Regions from separate parts of the Cellulosimicrobium sp. GQ32 genome, predicted to be linked through region 3. Evidence: predicted binding sites of a transcription regulator. Region 3 holds the regulator's gene; each other region holds the start of a gene.
The links. The regulator Rex, encoded in region 3, represses fermentation and respiration genes when NADH is low (regulators of the CRP and FNR family bind a similar motif). The targets are predictions, from matches to a motif close to CTTGTGAANNNNTTCACAAG.
Positions count from the first base shown of each region.

Region 1: a site for Rex is predicted at 4,481-4,500, ahead of mqo (malate dehydrogenase (quinone)). Genes of this name have one in related genera too.
Region 2: a site for Rex is predicted at 1,594-1,613, ahead of pflB (formate C-acetyltransferase). Genes of this name have one in related genera too.

Region 1 is NZ_JCAXEP010000008.1:191,428-197,633, forward strand. Features, by position in the region: gene AC6CH9_RS14550 (M24 family metallopeptidase) at 1-320, shown strand, start outside; gene AC6CH9_RS14555 (MFS transporter) at 334-1,746, opposite strand; gene AC6CH9_RS14560 (TetR/AcrR family transcriptional regulator) at 1,869-2,441, shown strand; gene AC6CH9_RS14565 (pyridoxine/pyridoxamine 5'-phosphate oxidase) at 2,438-3,127, shown strand; gene AC6CH9_RS14570 (maleylpyruvate isomerase family mycothiol-dependent enzyme) at 3,124-3,951, shown strand; gene mqo (malate dehydrogenase (quinone)) at 4,515-6,035, shown strand; gene AC6CH9_RS14580 (hypothetical protein) at 6,192-6,206, opposite strand, start outside.
Region 2 is NZ_JCAXEP010000002.1:458,047-464,252, reverse strand. Features, by position in the region: gene AC6CH9_RS05860 (HAD family hydrolase) at 1-343, shown strand, start outside; gene AC6CH9_RS05855 (carboxylate-amine ligase) at 387-1,484, opposite strand; gene pflB (formate C-acetyltransferase) at 1,864-4,176, shown strand; gene pflA (pyruvate formate-lyase-activating protein) at 4,197-5,189, shown strand; gene AC6CH9_RS05840 (GrpB family protein) at 5,322-5,951, shown strand; gene AC6CH9_RS05835 (DEAD/DEAH box helicase) at 6,046-6,206, shown strand, end outside.
Region 3 is NZ_JCAXEP010000001.1:45,200-51,405, reverse strand. Features, by position in the region: gene AC6CH9_RS00255 (acetoin utilization protein AcuC) at 1-677, shown strand, start outside; gene AC6CH9_RS00250 (30S ribosomal protein bS22) at 899-997, shown strand; gene AC6CH9_RS00245 (HAD family hydrolase) at 1,520-2,401, opposite strand; gene AC6CH9_RS00240 (glutaredoxin family protein) at 2,462-2,755, shown strand; gene AC6CH9_RS00235 (redox-sensing transcriptional repressor Rex) at 2,814-3,488, shown strand; gene AC6CH9_RS00230 (YceI family protein) at 3,595-4,146, opposite strand; gene AC6CH9_RS00225 (MarR family winged helix-turn-helix transcriptional regulator) at 4,318-4,845, shown strand; gene AC6CH9_RS00220 (histidine phosphatase family protein) at 4,951-5,622, shown strand; gene AC6CH9_RS00215 (TlpA family protein disulfide reductase) at 5,750-6,206, shown strand, end outside.

The DNA.
Region 1 (6,206 bases), on a different contig from region 3:
AGGCCGTGCGCCCTGGCGCGACGTGCCAGGACGTCGACCGCGCCGCGCGCGCCGTCATCGCCGAGGCAGGCTACGGCGAGTACTTCGTGCACCGCACCGGGCACGGCATCGGCACGACGACCCACGAGCCGCCGTACATGGTGGAGGGCGAGGACCGACCGATCGAGCCCGGCATGTGCTTCTCCGTCGAGCCGGGCGTCTACCTGCCCGGGCGGTTCGGCGTGCGGATCGAGGACATCGTCGTCGCGTTCCCGCCGGACGTGCCCGACGGCGCACGTCGCCTCAACACCTCGACGCACGACCTCCAGACGGTGCGCTAGGGGCGCGCGCCTCTCAGCGGTCTCCGGGGACGGCGTCCGCGGTCGCGCGCACGTTCTCGTTGCGGATGCCGACCCAGCTCAGGACGCCGCCCAGGACCAGCAGCGCGGCGGTGACGACGAGCGAGCGGTGGAAGCCGTCGAGGTCGAGCACGCCCCCGACGATCACGCCCGCGAACGCGATGACGACGAGCCCTGCCACGCGCGACACGGCGTTGTTCACCGCCGACCCGATGCCGGCGTCGGACGCGGGGATGGAGCCGAGGATCGCGGACGTGAGGGGAGCGACGGTCATCGCGAGGCCGAGGCCGAAGAGCACGAGGCCCGGGAGGACCTGGGTGACGTAGACGGCGTCGTCGGTCGTCGTGAGCAGGAGGAGGTAGCCGGCCCCGCCGATGATCGGCCCGAGGGTCATGAACAGGCGCGGACCGTACCGGCCAGCGAGCGCCCCGAACCGCGTGGACAGCGCGAGGAGCACGAGCGTCACGGGGAGCTGCGCGAGGCCCGCGGCGGTCGCGCTGTACCCACCGACCTGCTGGAGGAACAGCGTGACGACGAACCCGCCGAAGTACAGCGCGCCGTAGATGGCGGCGGTCGCGAGGTTGCCCCACGCGAAGTTGCGCACGCGGAAGAGCCGTGGCGGGAGCATGGGGTCGGGGGCGCGCCGCTCCCACCACACGAACACGACGAGGCACGCGACGCCGACGACGCACGGCCCCCACACGACCGGGCTCGCCCAGCCGAACCGGCCCTGCTCGATGAGCGCGAACACGGTCCCCGCGAGCCCGACCGCCGCGAGCGTCGCCCCGGCGGCGTCGATGCGCCGTCGCCCGTCTGGGCCACCCGCGGCACCCGGCTCCTCCGCGGCGGACCGCGGCACCCCGCGCAGCAGCCACAGCGTCACCGCGACGGGCAGCACGTTGATCCAGAACACCCAGCGCCACGAGATGGTGTCGATGAGGATCCCTCCGAGCAGCGGCCCGACGAGCGAAGCCGTGCTCGTCCACGCGGTCCAGGAGCCGATCGCGCGGGACTGCCGCTCGCCGTCGAACGTCGAGATGATCATGGCGAGCGAGCTGGGCACGAGCAGCGCACCCGCGACGCCCTGGAGCCCGCGGGCCACGACGAGGAACAGCCCGTCGGGTGCGAGCGCGCACGCGACGGACGTCACCGCGAAGCCGACGAGGCCGATCCCCATGATGCGGCGCCGGCCGTGGACGTCGGACAGCGAGCCCGCCAGGAGGATGAGGGCGCCGAGCGTGATCATGTAGGCGTCGACGACCCACTGTTGCAGCGCGAGGCCCGTGACCGGCCCGGTCGTCAGCTCGGCGGAGATCGCGGGCAGCGCGACGTTGACCACCGAGCCGTCCAGGAACGACACGAACGACGCGAGGACCGCGACCACCAGCACCCGCTGCTGCACCGTCACCGACCCACCGTACGACTCGACTCTCATGCCGTCCTGACCGAGCGCGACGGTGAGGTGTGACGCGAGGTGGTCCGCGGAGCGACGACTCGACACCATACCTAGAGGTAGGTACGGTGGTCCGCATGACGACGACCGACGCCCGCGAGCGGCTCGTCGCGGCCGCGCAGGACCTGTTCTGGGCCCAGGGCGTCGGCGCGACCAGCCCACGCCAGGTCCTCGCCGCGAGCGGCGTGGGCCAGGGCAGCCTCTACCACCACTTCCCCACCAAGCACGACCTCGCCGCGGCCGCCGTGCGCGCCACGACGACGGCAGGCCTCGACGCCGCGCACCGCGACCTCGACGCGGGCGGGTCCGCCGTCGAGCGCCTGGTCCGCTACCTCGAGCGGCCGCGTCCCGCGCTCGCCGGGTGCAAGGTCGGGCGCCTCGTGAGCGACCAGGCCGTCATGGACGACGCCGAGCTCGCCGCGGAGGTCCGCGCCTACTTCCGCGGTCTCGTCAGCCTGGCCGCCACCGTCCTCACGGAGGACGGGCTGCCCGACGACGTGGCCCGCGACCGCGCGCACGCCGCCGTCGCGATCGTGCAGGGCGGGTACGTCCTCGCGCGCGCCCTCGTCGACCCTGACGCGATGACCGCCGCTGCGCGGGGTTTCGTCGCGCTGCTCGATCCCGGCCCGACCACCCCGGAGGACGCATGACCGACACCACCGACCGTCCGTCCCTGCGCGAGCGACTGCGTGCGCTGCCCGTGCTCGGCACCGACCTGCCCGGCCTCGACGTCGACGCGGCACCGGACGAGCCGAGCACGCTCTTCGTCGGCTGGCTCGAGGACGCGATCGGCGCGGGTCTGCCCGCACCGCACGCCGCGACCCTCTCGACCGCCGATGCGAGCGGCCGGGTCGACGCCCGGACGCTGATCCTCAAGGACGTCGACGGCGACGGCTGGGTCTTCGCGACGCGCGCCGACTCGCCCAAGGGCGTGGCGCTCGCGCAGAACCCGAACGCCGCGCTGACGTTCTTCTGGCGGGAGCACGGTCGCCAGGTCCGGGTGCGCGGGCCGGTCGTCCCGCTCGGCCACGAGGCGTCCGTAGCCGACTTCCTCGCCCGCTCCGAGTTCTCCCGCGCCACCGCGCTCGCCGGGCCGCAGAGTGCCCCGCTCGCGTCGCGGGCCGCCTACCGGACCGCGTGGGACGCCGCGCTCGCGCGGGTCCGCGCCGAGCCCGACCTCGTCCTCGACGCCTGGACCGCGTACGCGCTCGAGCCGACGAGCGTCGAGTTCTGGGCCTCCTCACCCGACGGCCAGGTCCGCCTGCGCTACACCGCGGCGCCCGACGCAGGCGCCGCGACCCCTCTCCCTTGGACGAAGGAGCTCCTGTGGCCGTGACGGACCCCACCGCACCCACCGCGCCGGACGTCGAGGAGGTACGTCGCGACGCGCGCGCCGCGCTCGACGCCGTCACGTCCGTGACGCGTGGCCTCGACGACGCCGGCCTCACGGGCCCGTCCGCACTGCCCGGCTGGTCGCGCAGCCACGTGCTCGCGCACGTCACGGCGATCGGCCAGGCGATGGCCCGCCAGGCGGAGCAGGCCGCCCACGGCGAGCTCGTCGAGGTCTACGACGGCGGAGCGGCCGGCCGCGAGGCCGGCATCCAGGCCGGCGCGCGCCGGTCGGTCGCGGAGCACGTGCACGCGCTCGAGTCGCTCGCCGAGCGTCTCGACGCCGCCTGGCCCGCCACCGGAGCGCCGGGCTGGAGCGCCCGCGTCACCTACCGCGACGGGACCGTCGTGGACGCGCTCGTCGCATGGTGGCGCGAGGTCCGCATCCACGCCGTCGACCTCGATGCCGGTCTCGGCCTCGACACCTGGTCGCGCGCGCTCGGACTCCACCTCCTCGACTTCCTCGGGGTCCGGCTCACGGACGACGTCCTGGTCGAGCTCCCCGCGGAGCCCACCGGACTCAGGGTGGGCCCGGCCGGCCTCCGCCTTGACGCCGAACCCGGGGTCGCTCCCCGCACAGAGACTCCCCTGGGGAGCGACCCCGGGATCGACGCGCGAGACGGCGTCGTCGTCCGGGGCCGCCTGACCGACGTCGCAGCCTGGCTCGCGGGCCGCACCCCCGACGCCGAGCCCGACGCCTTCCGCGGCGGCGAACCCACACCGATCCCCCAGATCGGCCCCTGGCCCTCGCCCTACTCCCCACCGAGGTAGAACGCTGGTCACGCGAGAGATAGCTCTGTGCACCGAGGTGGAGCCCTGTTCACGCGAGAGAGAACCCTGTTCCGCCAAGGGAGAACGGCGGTGGTTCTCAGGCCCGCCGCGCGACCCAGCGGCAACCCCCAGGCGACGGGCGGCGACGAGGCGGACGAACCGACACCGCGGGCGGTAGCCCGGGTGAGCAACGACCAGAGCAAGACGACGTAGGGCGGGGTGGGTGGTGGTGCCGCGTCGTGGCGGGCCTGGCGGGAGCGACGCGAGGAACGAGCGGCGCGGATGGTAGACGCGGCACCACCACCCACCCCGACCACCCAGGGCGACCACACGCCGTCGGGCAGGGTGACCACGGCTCTACCTCGCGCAACCACGGCTCTATCTCGCGCAACCACGGCTCTACCTCGCGCGACCACGGCTCTACCTCGGCGCGGAAAGGCGGCGCCACGAGGGGCGAGACGTCCGGCCTGTGCCGCTCGGGACGTTCGTCCCGCGAAAGTGTGACGCACGCCCGTGACGCACCGCACAGCTAGTGCACTCTTTCACAAGCGTAGAATCGGAGCGTGTCGAGTCGAGCGAGCAACCCCGCAAGCAGCGCAGACCAGATCGACGTAGCCCTCATCGGCGGTGGCATCATGAGTGCCACGCTGGGGGCTCTCCTCAAGGTCCTGGAGCCCTCCTGGACCGTGCGCATCTACGAGCGTCTGGACGCCGTGGCGCAGGAGTCGTCGAACCCGTGGAACAACGCCGGGACGGGTCATGCCGCCCTGTGCGAGCTGAACTACACGCCGGAGAAGGCAGACGGCTCGATCGACATCACCAAGGCGGTGAAGATCAACGAGCAGTTCGAGGTGTCGCGCGAGTTCTGGCACCACCTGCTCACGACGGGCGCCCTCCCGCGGCCCGCGAGCTTCATCTCCCGCACGCCGCACATGACGTTCGTGCGCGGCGCGGAGAACGTCGACTACCTGCGTCGCCGGTTCGAGACCTTGCGCCAGCACCCGCTGTTCAGCGAGCTCGAGTTCAGCGACGACCCCGCCGTGATCGCCGAGTGGGCGCCGCTCCTCGTCGCGGAGCGCGACGGCGACGAGCCGGTCGCGGCGACGCGCGCGACGAGCGGCACGGACGTCGACTTCGGTGCCCTCACCCAGCAGCTCGTCGACTACCTCGTCTCGCAGGGCACGCAGCTCTTCCTCGAGCACGAGGTGAAGAACCTCAAGAAGACGAAGGACGGCCGCTGGCGCCTGACGGTCAAGGACCGCTCGTGGAACGCCCCGAAGCGCCGCTCGACCGTCGAGGCCCGGTTCGTGTTCGTCGGCGCGGGCGGCGGCGCCCTGCCGCTGCTCCAGGCCGCGGGCATCCCCGAGGCCAAGGGCTACGGCGGCTTCCCGATCAGCGGCGAGTTCCTGCGCACCGACAGCCCCGAGCTCGTCGCGCAGCACCAGGCCAAGGTCTACGGCAAGGCCGACGTCGGCTCCCCGCCCATGTCCGTCCCGCACCTGGACACGCGGGTCGTCGAGGGCAAGACGTACCTGATGTTCGGCCCGTACGCCGGGTTCAGCCCCAAGTACCTCAAGAAGGGCAAGTACCTCGGGCTGTTCACGTCGCTGCGCCTGCACAACCTCGGCTCGATGGTCGGCGCGGGCCTGAAGAACCTCGACCTCACCCAGTACCTGGTCGGCCAGCTCCTCGCGAGCCCGGAGACCAAGTTCACGGCGCTCCAGGGCTTCATGCCGACGGCGCACCCGAAGGACTGGGAGACCATCACCGCGGGCCAGCGGGTCCAGGTGATCAAGAAGGACAAGGACGGCAAGGGCGTCCTCGAGTTCGGCACGGAGGTCATCGCTGCGGGCGACGGCTCCATCGCGGGCCTGCTCGGCGCCTCCCCGGGCGCGTCGACCGCCGTCCCCGCGATGATCGACCTGCTCGAGCGCTGCTTCCCCGCCCGCTTCACCAAGTGGCGCCCCGAGCTCGCCACGATGATCCCGAGCCTCGGCCAGGCGCCGTGGGAGGCCGAGGAGCTCGAGGGCCTGGACCAGCTCACGGGCGGCGCGGACGTCGACGCCGTCGGCTCGCGCGCCTGACCACGATCTGACGCCCCTCCCCCGCGACGGCCCGGACCTCCACGAGGTCCGGGCCGTCGTGCGTCCCACGCCCGGGCGCCGAGCCCGCCAGGCCGGTGCTCGTCCGCCCGTCGGCGGCCGGATGCTCCCACCGGTCTGCGCCGGCCTCCGGGACGGTCAGCGCGGGAGCCG
Region 2 (6,206 bases), on a different contig from region 3:
CGGGACGTCCGCGCAGCAGCGCGGCAAGCTGGCCCGCTGCGGGATCGAGGCGCACGTCGACGCCGTCGTCGTGTCGGGCGAGGAGGGCGTGGACAAGCCGGACCCGCGGCTCCTGGAGGTCGCGCTCGAACGGGTCGGCGCGGCCGACGCCGACCGTGCGCAGGTCTGGATGGTCGGGGACGCGGCGCACGCCGACGTCGCCGCCGGCCGGGCCGCCGGCACGCGCACCGGCTGGGTCTCCCACGGGCGCGCGTGGACGGGCGGGCCGCTGCCCGACGTCCTGGGGGCGACGGTGCACGACGTCGTCGCCTGCGCCCGGGAGGCGGCGCTCACCGCGCCGTAGTGCGCGCCGGCGCACGGCCGCCGGCTCACCGCCGGGCCGGGCGTCAGGAGTGCGTGACCTCGACGGCCTGCTCGACGACCGCACGCAGGTCGCCGCCGGACGCGGCGTGCCACGCGCGCTGGCGCTGGGCACCGTTCCCGCCCGCCCAGAGGCGCCCGAGGAGCTCCGTCACGGCGTCGAGGTCGCCCGCGTCGACGAGCGCGTCCCGCACGTGCGCGACGAGCAGCCCGACGACGTCGTGCGCCGGAGCGGGGCGCCACGTGAGCGGGGAGACCAGGTCCTCCTCGAGGCCCGAACGCCCGGCGCGCCACGACGCGGTCCGCAGGATCTCGGGGCGCAGCTCCGGAGGCGCGACGCCGTCCGCGGCCTCGCGCGCCGCCGTCTCGACGAGGCCGCGGCTGAGGGCTGCCAGGAGCGTCGCCGTGTCGGGGTCGAGGCACACGTCGGCGACGCGGATCTCGACCGTCGGGTAGCGCGAGGACAGCCGCGCGTCGAAGTAGACCATGTTCTCGTCGAGGATCGTGCCGGTCGCGACGAGCCCGTCGACGGCCGCCCGGTATGCCTCGGGCGTGCCGAACGCCCGGGTCGGGCCCGAGGTGGGCCAGCGGGACCAGACCTGGGACCGGAAGCTCGCGTACCCGCTGTCCTGGCCCTGCCAGAACGGGGAGTTGGTGCTCAGCGCGAGGAGCGTGGAGAGCCACGGCCCGATGCGGTCGAGGACGGCGACGCCCTCGGTGTCGTCCGCGACGGCGACGTGCACGTGGCACCCGCTCGTGAGCTGCTCGCGCGCCGTGAGGCCGAACGCGGCGCGCGCCTCGAGGTAGCGCAGGCGGGACACCGTCGTGCCCTCGAACGGGAGGGGAGACGTCGAGAGCGCGGCGACCCGGGCGCCGACGCGGTCCGCGGCCTCCTGGGCGCGGCGACGGCCCTCGCGGATCTCCGTCGCGAGGTCGTCGAGCTCGCGACGCGGGTGCGTCGCGGTCTCGAGCTGCTCCTCCATGAACTCCGACTCGAGCGAGCCGGTCCCGCCGCCCTTGTCGTCGGTGCCGGACGCCTCGAGGGCCTCCGCGGCCCGGGCTACCGGATGCCCGTCGTCGCCGACGAGCAGGAACTCTTCCTCGACCCCTACGGTGCGCTTCACCCGGGCAGTCTCACACGGAAGCCGGGAGCACGTCGGGCGAGGGTGTGACGCGCGTCCGTGTCGTACGTCACGGGCGCGTGCTGCCGCGGTCGTCGCGGGGTTCCCAGCCCTTGTGAAGGTCATCACAAGGGCTGGTCGCGAGGGGATGTCGATGGGGCGGGAACCGCGAGATATCAACGATCTTGCGGGGTCCCGCCCGGCTCGGGACCTAGGTCCCCGGACACCCCGAAACTCCTCCGCGGGGAGCGTCGTGAACCTAGCCTGGAGGTGGCGAAGGAGCCCGTCGGAACCTCGGTCGAGGGCCTCCACCCGAGGCCTCGCGAGACCGGCGGGTCCGGCCGGCGCGCGGACCCGCGCGTCAGGCACGAGGGAGGTCCAGATGACCAGCGTTTCCGAGGCACCCGGCACGACGAGCGGCGGCCGTGCGGTGGAGAGCAGCGTCGACCCGCAGCACGACACCGCGCACGTCCCCGCGTGGGAGGGCTTCACCGACGGCCCGTGGCGCGACACGGTCGACGTGCGCGACTTCATCCAGCGCAACTACCGCCCGTACACGGGCGACGCGTCGTTCCTCGCCGGCCCCACGGAGCGCACGACGGGCATCTGGAGCACGCTGTCCGCCATGTTCCCGGAGGAGCGGGAGATGGGGATCTACGACGTCGACACCCACACGCCCGCCGGCATCACGGCGCACGCGCCGGGCTACATCGACAAGGCGCACGAGGTGATCGTCGGTCTCCAGACCGACGCCCCGCTCAAGCGCGCGATCATGCCGAACGGCGGCTGGCGCATGGTCGAGGGCGCGCTCCAGACCTACGGCTACGAGGTCGACGAGACCCTGCGCAAGGTCTTCACCGAGTACCGCAAGACGCACAACCAGGGCGTGTTCGACGTCTACCCGCCGAACGTGCGCGCAGCCCGCAGCTCGCACATCATCACGGGCCTGCCCGACGCCTACGGCCGCGGCCGGATCATCGGCGACTACCGCCGCGTCGCGCTCTACGGCGTGGACGCGCTGATCGCCGCGAAGAAGCTCGACAAGCTCGGGCTCGACACGCAGCCCTTCAGCGAGAAGGTCGTGCGCGAGCGCGAGGAGCACGCGGAGCAGATCCGCGCGCTGGGCGAGCTCAAGGAGATGGCCGCCTCGTACGGCTACGACATCTCCGGGCCCGCGACGTCGGCCCGCGAGGCCGTGCAGTGGCTCTACTTCGCCTACCTCGCCGCGGTGAAGGAGCAGAACGGCGCCGCGATGTCGCTCGGCCGCACGTCGACGTTCCTCGACGTGTTCATCGACCGTGACCTCGAGGCCGGCCGCATCACGGAGTCCGAGGCGCAGGAGATCATCGACGACTTCGTCATCAAGCTGCGCATCGTGCGGTTCCTGCGCACGCCCGAGTACGACGCCCTGTTCTCCGGCGACCCGACATGGGTCACCGAGACGATCGGCGGCATGGGCGAGGACGGGCGCCCGCTCGTCACGAAGAACTCGTTCCGGTTCCTCCAGACGCTCTACAACCTCGGCCCGGCACCCGAGCCGAACATGACGGTCTTCTGGAGCCCGGAGCTGCCGCAGGGCTTCAAGGACTACTGCGCGCAGGTCTCGATCGACACCTCGGCCGTGCAGTACGAGTCGGACGAGCTCATCCGCCAGCACTGGGGCGACGACGCGGCGATCGCGTGCTGCGTGTCCCCGATGCGGGTCGGCAAGCAGATGCAGTTCTTCGGCGCTCGCGTGAACCTCGCCAAGACGCTGCTCTACGCGATCAACGGCGGCCGCGACGAGATCTCCGGCAAGCAGGTCTCGCCCGTGGCGGCGCCCGTCGAGGGCGACGTGCTCGACTTCGACGACGTCATGGCGAAGTTCGACGCGACGATGGACTGGCTCGCCGAGACCTACGTCGAGGCGCTCAACTGCATCCACTGGTCGCACGACAAGTACGCGTACGAGCGCATCGAGATGGCGCTGCACGACAAGGACGTGCTGCGGACCATGGCGTGCGGCATCGCGGGCCTGTCCGTCGCGGCGGACTCGCTGTCGGCGATCAAGCACGCGAAGGTCTCCGTCGTCCGCGACGAGCGCGGGATCGTCGTCGACTACGTGACGGAGGGCGAGTACCCGACCTTCGGCAACGACGACGACCGGGCCGACGCGATCGCCGTCGACCTCGTCGAGCGGTTCATGGCGAAGGTGCGCACGCACCCGACCTACCGCGACGCGGTGCCGACGCAGTCGGTGCTGACCATCACGTCGAACGTCGTGTACGGCAAGGCGACGGGCAACACGCCCGACGGTCGTCGCGCCGGCGAGCCGTTCGCCCCCGGCGCCAACCCCATGAACGGGCGCGACACGCACGGCATGCTCGCGTCGGCGTTGTCGGTGGCCAAGCTGCCGTACGACGAGGCGCAGGACGGCATCTCGCTGACCAACACGGTCGTGCCGAGCGGCCTCGGGCGCACCAAGGAGGAGCAGGTCACCAACCTCGCCGGCCTCCTGGACGCCTACATCGGGTCCGAGGGGTACCACATGAACGTCAACGTGCTGAACCGCGAGACGCTCCTGGACGCCATGGACCACCCGGAGAACTACCCGCAGCTGACGATCCGCGTGTCCGGTTACGCGGTGAACTTCGTCCGCCTCACGCGCGAGCAGCAGCTGGACGTGCTCTCGCGCACCTTCCACGGCGCGCTCTGACGAACGCTGAGGAGCCGACCATGACCGTCATCCTTCCCGGCCCCGCCGTCCGCACGTCGCGCGGGTGCGGCGTCGCCGGGGGCACCCTGCCCGACGACGCCACGCGCCTCGACGTGCCGGGCGCCCCGACCTCGGCGGCCGAGCCCGCGGCGTCGGGCACGCCTGTGGGCCACGCCCGCCGGGCGGGCGCGGGCCTGGACGGGCTGACGGTCGTGGACGTGGACCGGGTCGACAAGCTCGCGGCGATGCGCGCGGGCGAGCTCGGCTCGGTCCACTCCTGGGAGCTCGTCACCGCCGTGGACGGGCCGGGGACCCGGCTCACCGTGTTCCTCAACGGGTGCCCGTTGCGGTGCCTGTACTGCCACAACCCCGACACGTTCGCGATGAAGGACGGTCGGCCGGTCACGGCAGACGAGCTCCTGGGGCGGGTCAAGCGCTACCTGCCCGTCTTCCGGGCCACCCACGGCGGGCTCACGCTCTCCGGCGGCGAGGTGCTCATGCAGCCCGCGTTCGCGGCGCGCGTCCTGCGCGGTGCGAAGGCGATGGGCGTGCACACCGCGCTCGACACGTCGGGATTCCTCGGCGCGAACGCGACCGACGCGATGCTCGACGACACCGACCTCGTGCTGCTCGACGTGAAGTCCGGCGACCCGGAGACCTACAAGAGGGTCACGAGCCGCGACCTCGAGCCGACCCTGCGGTTCGGGCGGCGGATCGCCGAGCGCGGGCTCACCGGCCACGCGCCCGAGGTGTGGGTGCGCTTCGTGCTCGTCCCGGGCCTCACCGACGACCCGGACAACGTCGAGAAGGTCGCCGCGTACACGGCGTCGCTCAACGCGATCCGGCCCGGCACGGTGACGCGCGTCGAGGTGCTGCCCTTCCACCAGATGGGCCGCGACAAGTGGGACGCGCTCGGGCGCACGTACGAGCTCGACGACACGCCCGCCCCCTCGGCCGAGCTCACCGAGCGCGTGCGCGACCAGTTCCGCGCCCACGGTTTGACGACGTACTGACCCGACCTGCCGACGAGCGCCCGCTCGCCGAGACATGAGAAGTGGCCCCGGACCGCGAAGATCCCGGGGCCACTTCTCACGTCTCGGCGGGTTCGCGCCCCCCGGGGCGGGGTCGGGTCGTAGGGTGCGCGGGTGCCTGCAGCGACCGTCGACGCCCACGACCCCCGATGGACCGACTGCGGGAGGCGGTGGACCGAGCGCGTCGCCGACGCGTTCGCCGACCTCGCGAGCCCGAACGGCGCGGGCCGGGTCGTCGTCGAGCACGTCGGGTCGACGGCCGTCCCCGGGCTCGCGGCGAAGCCGATCATCGACCTCCAGGTGCGCGTCGCGCCGCTGCCCTCCGAGGCGGAGCTCGACGCCGCGCTCGGGCCGCTCGGGTTCTCGATCGAGCGCGGCGCGCGCCCCGACTCGCCCGGCGTGTACCGGGACGTACCGCGGCCGGGCGCCGACCCCGCCCCGGAGCTCTACGCCAAGCGCCTGCTCACCCGCCCCGGTGGCGAGGGCGATCTGCCCGTCATCCTGCACGTCCGACGCCTCGACTCGCCGTTCGCCGCGTACGTCGTCGCGTTCCGTGACTGGCTGCGTGCCGTCCCCGCCGAGGCCGCGGCGTACGAGGCGACGAAGCGCAGCCTCGCCGCGCGCCACGCGGACGCCGACGACTACGACGACTACACGCGCGACAAGACGGCGTTCCTCGACGCGGCGCAGGGCCGGATGGAGCGCTGGCTCGCCGCGCGCGCCGACGCGGAGGCCCTCCCGTGAGCGGCCCGGTTCTTTGCGGCCTCGTCTCGCTCTCGCGCCACGGCGTGCTCGTCGACGACGTCGACCATGCCGCCAGCGTCGTCGTCCTGCTGGGATGACGGCTCCTGACGCGCGGCCCGACGTCGCCACCGCACGGGCGGTCGTCGCGGAGGCGGACGCCCTCGCCGCGCTGCTCGCGGGGCTCTCCGCCGCGCCGGGGACGGCTCGTGACCAGGTGCGCGCGGCGTTCGGCGACAGTCGCGAGGAGAAGGTCCT
Region 3 (6,206 bases):
ACCTCGACGCGCACCACGGCGACGGGGTGGAGGAGGCGTTCTGGGACGACCCGCGCGTCCTCACGGTCTCCGTCCACCAGAGCGGCGCGACGCTCTTCCCCGGGACGGGTCACCCGACCGACGTCGGCGGACCCGGTGCCGAGGGGACGGCGGTCAACGTCGCGCTCCCGCGCCGCACCGACGGTGCCCGCTGGCTGCGCGCGGTCGACGCCGTCGTGCCGCCCGTGCTGCGCGCGTTCCGCCCCGAGGCGCTCGTCACCCAGCACGGGTGCGACGCGCACGGCGAGGACCCGTTGTCCGACCTCGACGTGTCAGTCGACGCGCAGCGCACCGCCCTCGGGTGGGTGCACGACCTCGCGCACGAGCTCGCCGACGGCCGGTGGCTCGCGCTCGGCGGCGGCGGGTACGCGATCGCGCGCGTCGTCCCGCTCGTGTGGTCGGCCGTCGTGGGGGAGGTCGTGCACCGGCCCGTGACGGCAGGCGAGCCGCTGCCGGAGGAGTGGCGCGCGCGCGTCGCCGAGGTCGCGGGGTTCGACGCGCCGCTCGCGTTCGGCCCGCCGGTCGACGTGCGGCGCTGGAGCAGCGGCTACGACCCGGACGACGACGTCGACCGCGCCGTCGCGGCCACGCGTCGCGCCGTCTTCCCGCTCCTCGGCCTGGACCCGCACTTCGACTGAGGTCGGTGGCGGGCGGCCCCTCCCGGGAGCGCTGCGGGCACCCACGGGCTGCGGCGTACCGGGGCGCGAGCGCGAGCGGGTAGTCTAGGGGGCGGATTTCTCTCGTGTTGGTCGGCTCGCGGCGCCCTCGTGGTCGCCGGGCGCCCCGATCAACCGTGGACCACACGCGGCCGGTCGACCGGTCGCCGACCGACACGCCGCTCGAGCATTGCGAGGACCGTATGGGCTCCGTCATCAAGAAGCGCCGCAAGCGCATGGCCAAGAAGAAGCACCGCAAGCTGCTTCGCAAGACGCGTCACCAGCGTCGTAACAAGAAGTGACGTCGCGCGCGTCCTGACGCGCCGACCCGCCGTCGAGCCCGGCCCCTCCCGAGGGGACCGGGCTCGACGTGTCTCCGGCGGTCACCGAGGTCGACCCCTGGGAGCGCGGGGTAGAGCCGTGGTTGGCCGAGGTAGAGCCGTGGTTGGCCGAGGTAGAGCCGTGGTTGGCCGAGGTAGAGCCGTGGTTGGCTGACGTGGAGCCCCCGTCGTGCCCGACGACGGTGGGTCGCCTCCCGGGGTCGGTCGCGCCTCCCCAGACCCTGGCGGTACGGGGGAGGTAGCCCGCGAGCAGTGGCCCGAGGCGCGCGACGACCCGGGTGAGACCCCGTCCACCCCACCCAGTCCCACGCCGTCGGTCACAAGAACCAGGCCTCTACCTCGCCGGACCAGGCCTCTACCTCGCCGGGCCAGGCCTCTACCTCGGCTGACCAGGGCTCTACCTCGGACTACCAGGCCTCTACCTCGCGTGACCAGGGTTCTCCCTTGTTGGGGTGAGGGCGCTGGCTCGGGGGAGCGGGGTGGTCAGAGGCGGGCGATGCGGCGGTCGACGGCGCGGCGGACCGAGCGCAGGACGAGGGCCGCGGCCCAGGCGGCGCCCGCCCAGCTCGCGGTGCGGACGCTGCTGCGGGCGACGCGACGACGCCGGCCGCGGAACTCGCGGATGGGCCAGCCGACGTCCTGCGCGTGCCGGCGCAGCCGCGCGTCGGGGTTGATGGGGCAGGGGTGCCCGACCGTCTCCATCATCGTGACGTCGTTGAGCGAGTCGCCGTAGGCGTAGGACGCCGCGAGGTCGATGTCCTCGCGCTCGGCGAGCGCGCGCACCCCGGCGGCCTTGGCGCGGCCGTGCATCATGTCGCCGACGAGGCGCCCCGTGTAGAAGCCGTCCTCGTGCTCCGCGACGGTGCCGAGCGCGCCGGTCGTGCCGAGGCGACGGGCGATGAGCTCGCCGATCTCGACCGGGGTCGCGGAGACGAGCCACACCTGGTGCCCCGCGGCGAGGTGCTCGTCGAGCAGGCGGCGGGTGCCGGGATAGATGCGCAGCGAGAGGACCGTGTCGTAGACCTCCTCGCCGATGGCCGTGACCTCGGCGACGGAGCGCCCCGCGATGAGCGCGAGCGCGCGCGACCGGATGCGGTCGATCTGCTGCTTGTTCTCGCCGAACATGAGGTAGCGCGCCTGGTGCACGGCGAAGCGCACGATGTCGAGCGTCGAGAAGAACTCGCGCTGGTACAGGGCGCGGGCGAGGTGGAACGACGACGCGCCACGGATGATCGTGTTGTCGACGTCGAAGAACGCGGCGGTGCGGTGCGCGGGGGCGGGCGAGGTGCGCCGCGCGGCGGGTGCGTCCTCGGGGTCCGTCGACCCGGGGGTCGGGACGGGGCCCGGACCGGAAGACGTCGCCATAGCCCCACTCTAGGCGTTCGTCGGACCGGTCCGGGGGCGGCCCCTCGTACCCTGGGAGGCGTGAGCACCTCCGACACCCCGGCTCCTCCCGTCCTCCTCTACGGCCGCGCGGGGTGTCACCTGTGCGACGACGCGCGCGCGGTCGTCGAGGCGGTGTGCGCCGAGGCGGGGGTCGCGTGGGCCGAGGTGGACGTGGACGCGCCGGGCGCGGACCCGGCGCTGCGCGAGCAGTACGGCGAGTACGTCCCGGTCGTGACGGTCGGCGGCGTCCAGCAGGGGTTCTGGCGGGTCGACGCGCGTCGGCTCGCTCGCGCGGTGGGTCGGATTTCGACGGCGCGCGCGGACCTGGGATGATTCCTCCCGGTGGAGCGCGACCGTCGACGAGGACGGTCCCAGGACGACGGGGTGACGGGTGGCTGAGCAGGTAGTCGGTGAGGTGACGGCGCCGGGTATCCCGAGCGCGACGGTGGCGCGGCTCCCGTCCTACCTACGGGCGCTGCGGGACCTCGTGGCGCGGGGAGTGGCGACGACGTCGTCGGTCGAGCTCGCGGAGCTCTCCGGGGTCGGTCCGGCGCAGCTCCGCAAGGACCTGTCGTTCCTGGGCTCGTTCGGCACGCGCGGCGTCGGCTACGACGTCGACTCGCTCGCGCAGTACATCACCGAGGCGCTGGGGCTCGTGGACGAGCACCGCATCGCGATCGTCGGGATCGGCAACCTGGGGCACGCGCTCGCGAACTACTCGGGCTACGAGCAGCGCGGCTTCCACGTCGCGGCTCTCCTCGACGCGTCACCGGACGTCGTCGGGACGCGGGCGGCGGGTCTCGTCGTCGAGCACGTCGACGTGCTCGAGGAGGTCGTGGCGCGCGAGAAGGTGTCGATCGTGGTCCTCGCGACGCCCGCGGCGCACGCGCAGTCCGTGGCGGACCGCGTCGTCGCGGCCGGCGTGCGGGAGATCCTCAACTTCGCGCCGCGCGCGCTCCAGGTGCCCGCGGACGTCGACGTGCGCGGTGTGGACGTCGGCAGCGAGCTCCAGATCCTCGCGTTCCACTCCCAGGCCCGCGCGCTCGCGGCGGCCCAGGACCGCTGAACGACGAGGGGCCGCGTGCTGGTGCACGCGGCCCCTCGGGCGGCACCCCTGCCGGTGGGTGCAGTGTTCCGGGGAAGGTCCCGGGAAGGGTCCCGGGAGTCGGTCGTCAGCCCTGCTTGATGGCCGAGACGTCGAGCGCGATCTTGATCTTGTCGCCGACGAGCACGCCGCCGGTCTCGAGCGCGGCGTTCCAGGTCAGGCCGAACTCCTTGCGGGAGATCTCGGTCGTCGCCTCGAACCCGGCGCGCGCGTTGCCGAACGGGTCGGTCGCGGTGCCCGCGAACTCGGTCTCGAGCTCGACCGGCTTGGTCACGCCGTTGATGGTCAGGTCGCCCGCCACGACGTAGTCGTCGCCGTCGCCGGAGATGCTGGTCGACGCGAAGCTCCACGTCGGCTTGTTCTCGGCGTCCCAGAAGTCCGCGCTGCGCAGGTGGTTGTCGCGGTTCGCGTCGCCCGTGCTCACGGACGCCGCGTCGAGCTCGGCGGTCACGGAGGTCGACTCGAGGTCGTCGCCCACGGTGATGGTGCCGGCCGTGATGGCGAGCGTGCCGCGCACCTTGGAGATGCCGGCGTGGCGGACCGTGAAGGCCGCCTGCGAGTGGGACGAGTCGAGGGCGTAGGTACCGGCGTTGAGTCCGGCGGGCAGCGGCGTGGCCATGGGTGCTCCTGAGGGGGTCGTGGGTCCCGGGGGACCGGACTTGGTTGAAGGTTCAACTTCGTACGAGCGTATCAACAGCAGGGGGTGATCCGTCTATTCCCGGTGGGGTGGAAGAATGTTCCGCGAGGTTCCGCCCCCGAACCGACCCCGTCCGCGAGCGCCCGAGGACCTATGACCAGCAACGACGTCGACGCCCAGCCGACGACGACCGGAAGCACCGCCGCGACCGCGAGCGAGCAGCCTCGCTGGCTCGACGCCGAGCAGCAGCGCCTGTGGCGCGCCTACCTCGACGGGACCGTGCGCTTCATCGAGTCGCTGGGGCGCGACCACGAGGAGCGGTCGGAGGTCTCGCTCAACGAGTACGAGCTCCTCGTGCGCCTCTCGGAGAGCCCCGACCACACGCTGCGCATGTCCGCGCTCGCCGACGGGCTCGCGCGCTCCCGCAGCCGCGTCACCCACACCGTGGCGCGCATGGAGGCGCGCGGGCTGGTCCAGCGCTCGGCGAGCACCGGCGACCGACGTGGGGTCAACTGCGCGATGACGCCCGAGGGCTACCGTGTGCTCGTGGCATCCGCCCCGGCGCACGTGGCCGCCGTGCGTCGGTTCATGGTCGACGTGCTCACGCCGGAGCAGTTCCGTGCGCTCGGCGAGGCGATGGCGGCCGTCGCCGAGGCGTGCAAGGCGGACCGCGACTCCTGACGCCGCGGTCGCCTCGGGGTCGTCCGAGGCGCGTCCCGGGAGCGTCTCGGGGCGACTGGTTCGCCGGTGCGGGTCCGGGCCCCGGAGTGCGGGACACTGGTACGCATGGTCTCCACCATCGTCCACCTCCTGCGCCACGGCGAGGTCCACAACCCCGACGGCGTCCTCTACGGCCGCATCCCCGGCTACCACCTCTCCGAGCGAGGCCACGAGATGGCCCGCCGCGTCGCTGCGCACCTCGCGGGCGAGCCCGGTCCCGACGGCGCGTCGCGCCCTCGTGCGGACCTTGCCGTCGTCGTCGCGTCGCCGCTCCAGCGTGCCCAGGAGACGGCCACGCCTGCCGCCGAGGCGTTCGGCCTCGAGCTCGGCACCGACGAGCGGCTCATCGAGGCCGCGAACCACTTCGAGGGCATGACCTTCGGCGTCGGGGACGGGTCGCTGCGCCACCCGCAGCACTGGCGCTTCCTGTGGAACCCGTTCCGGCCGTCCTGGGGTGAGCCGTACACCGAGCAGGTCGCGCGCATGCGAGCCGCGGTCGCGGACGCCCGGGACAAGGCCGCGGGCCACGAGGCCCTCCTCGTGAGCCACCAGCTCCCCGTGTGGCTCACGCGCCTGAGCTTCGAGAACCGCCGCCTGTGGCACGACCCGCGCAAGCGGCAGTGCTCGCTCGCGTCGCTCACGTCGCTGCACTTCGAGGACGACCGCCTCGTCGGCGTGCACTACTCCGAGCCGGTCGCCGACCTCCTCCCGGGCGCCGCGACCGTCGCGGGGGCGTGACGTCGGTCATGTCTCGCGCCGTCGTCGCCGTCCGGACGCCCGAACCGTCCCGTTCGGGCGTGGCGGAGGTCACGTCTCTCAGGTGGCGTCCAGGAACCCCGGGCAGGGTGCCTCCCGTGATGACGCCGTGACCGCCAGCTCGCGCGCGCGTGACCCGCGCGCCCTCCCGCCCGTCCGCCGCGTGCTGACCGCGGGCGTCGTGGTCGCCGCGACGCTCGGCCTCGCGGCGTGCGCCCAGGACTCCGGCGCGACGACGGACGTCGTCGGGCAGGGCTACGTCTCCGGCGACGGCTCGGTCCGCACCTGGGACGCCGGCGAGCGGGGCGACGTCGTCGCGCTCACCGGCACGGACTACGAGGGCGAGCAGGTCGACACCAGCGCCTGGCTGGGAGACGTCGTCGTCCTCAACACCTGGTACGCGGCGTGCGCGCCGTGCCGCGCCGAGGCCCCCGACCTCGTGGCGCTCGCGAACGACCGCGCCGACGACGGCGTGCAGGTGCTCGGCATCAACACGACCGACGAGGCGGGTGCCGCGCAGGCGTTCCAGCGCCGGTTCGAGGTGCCCTACCCGTCGATCGACGACC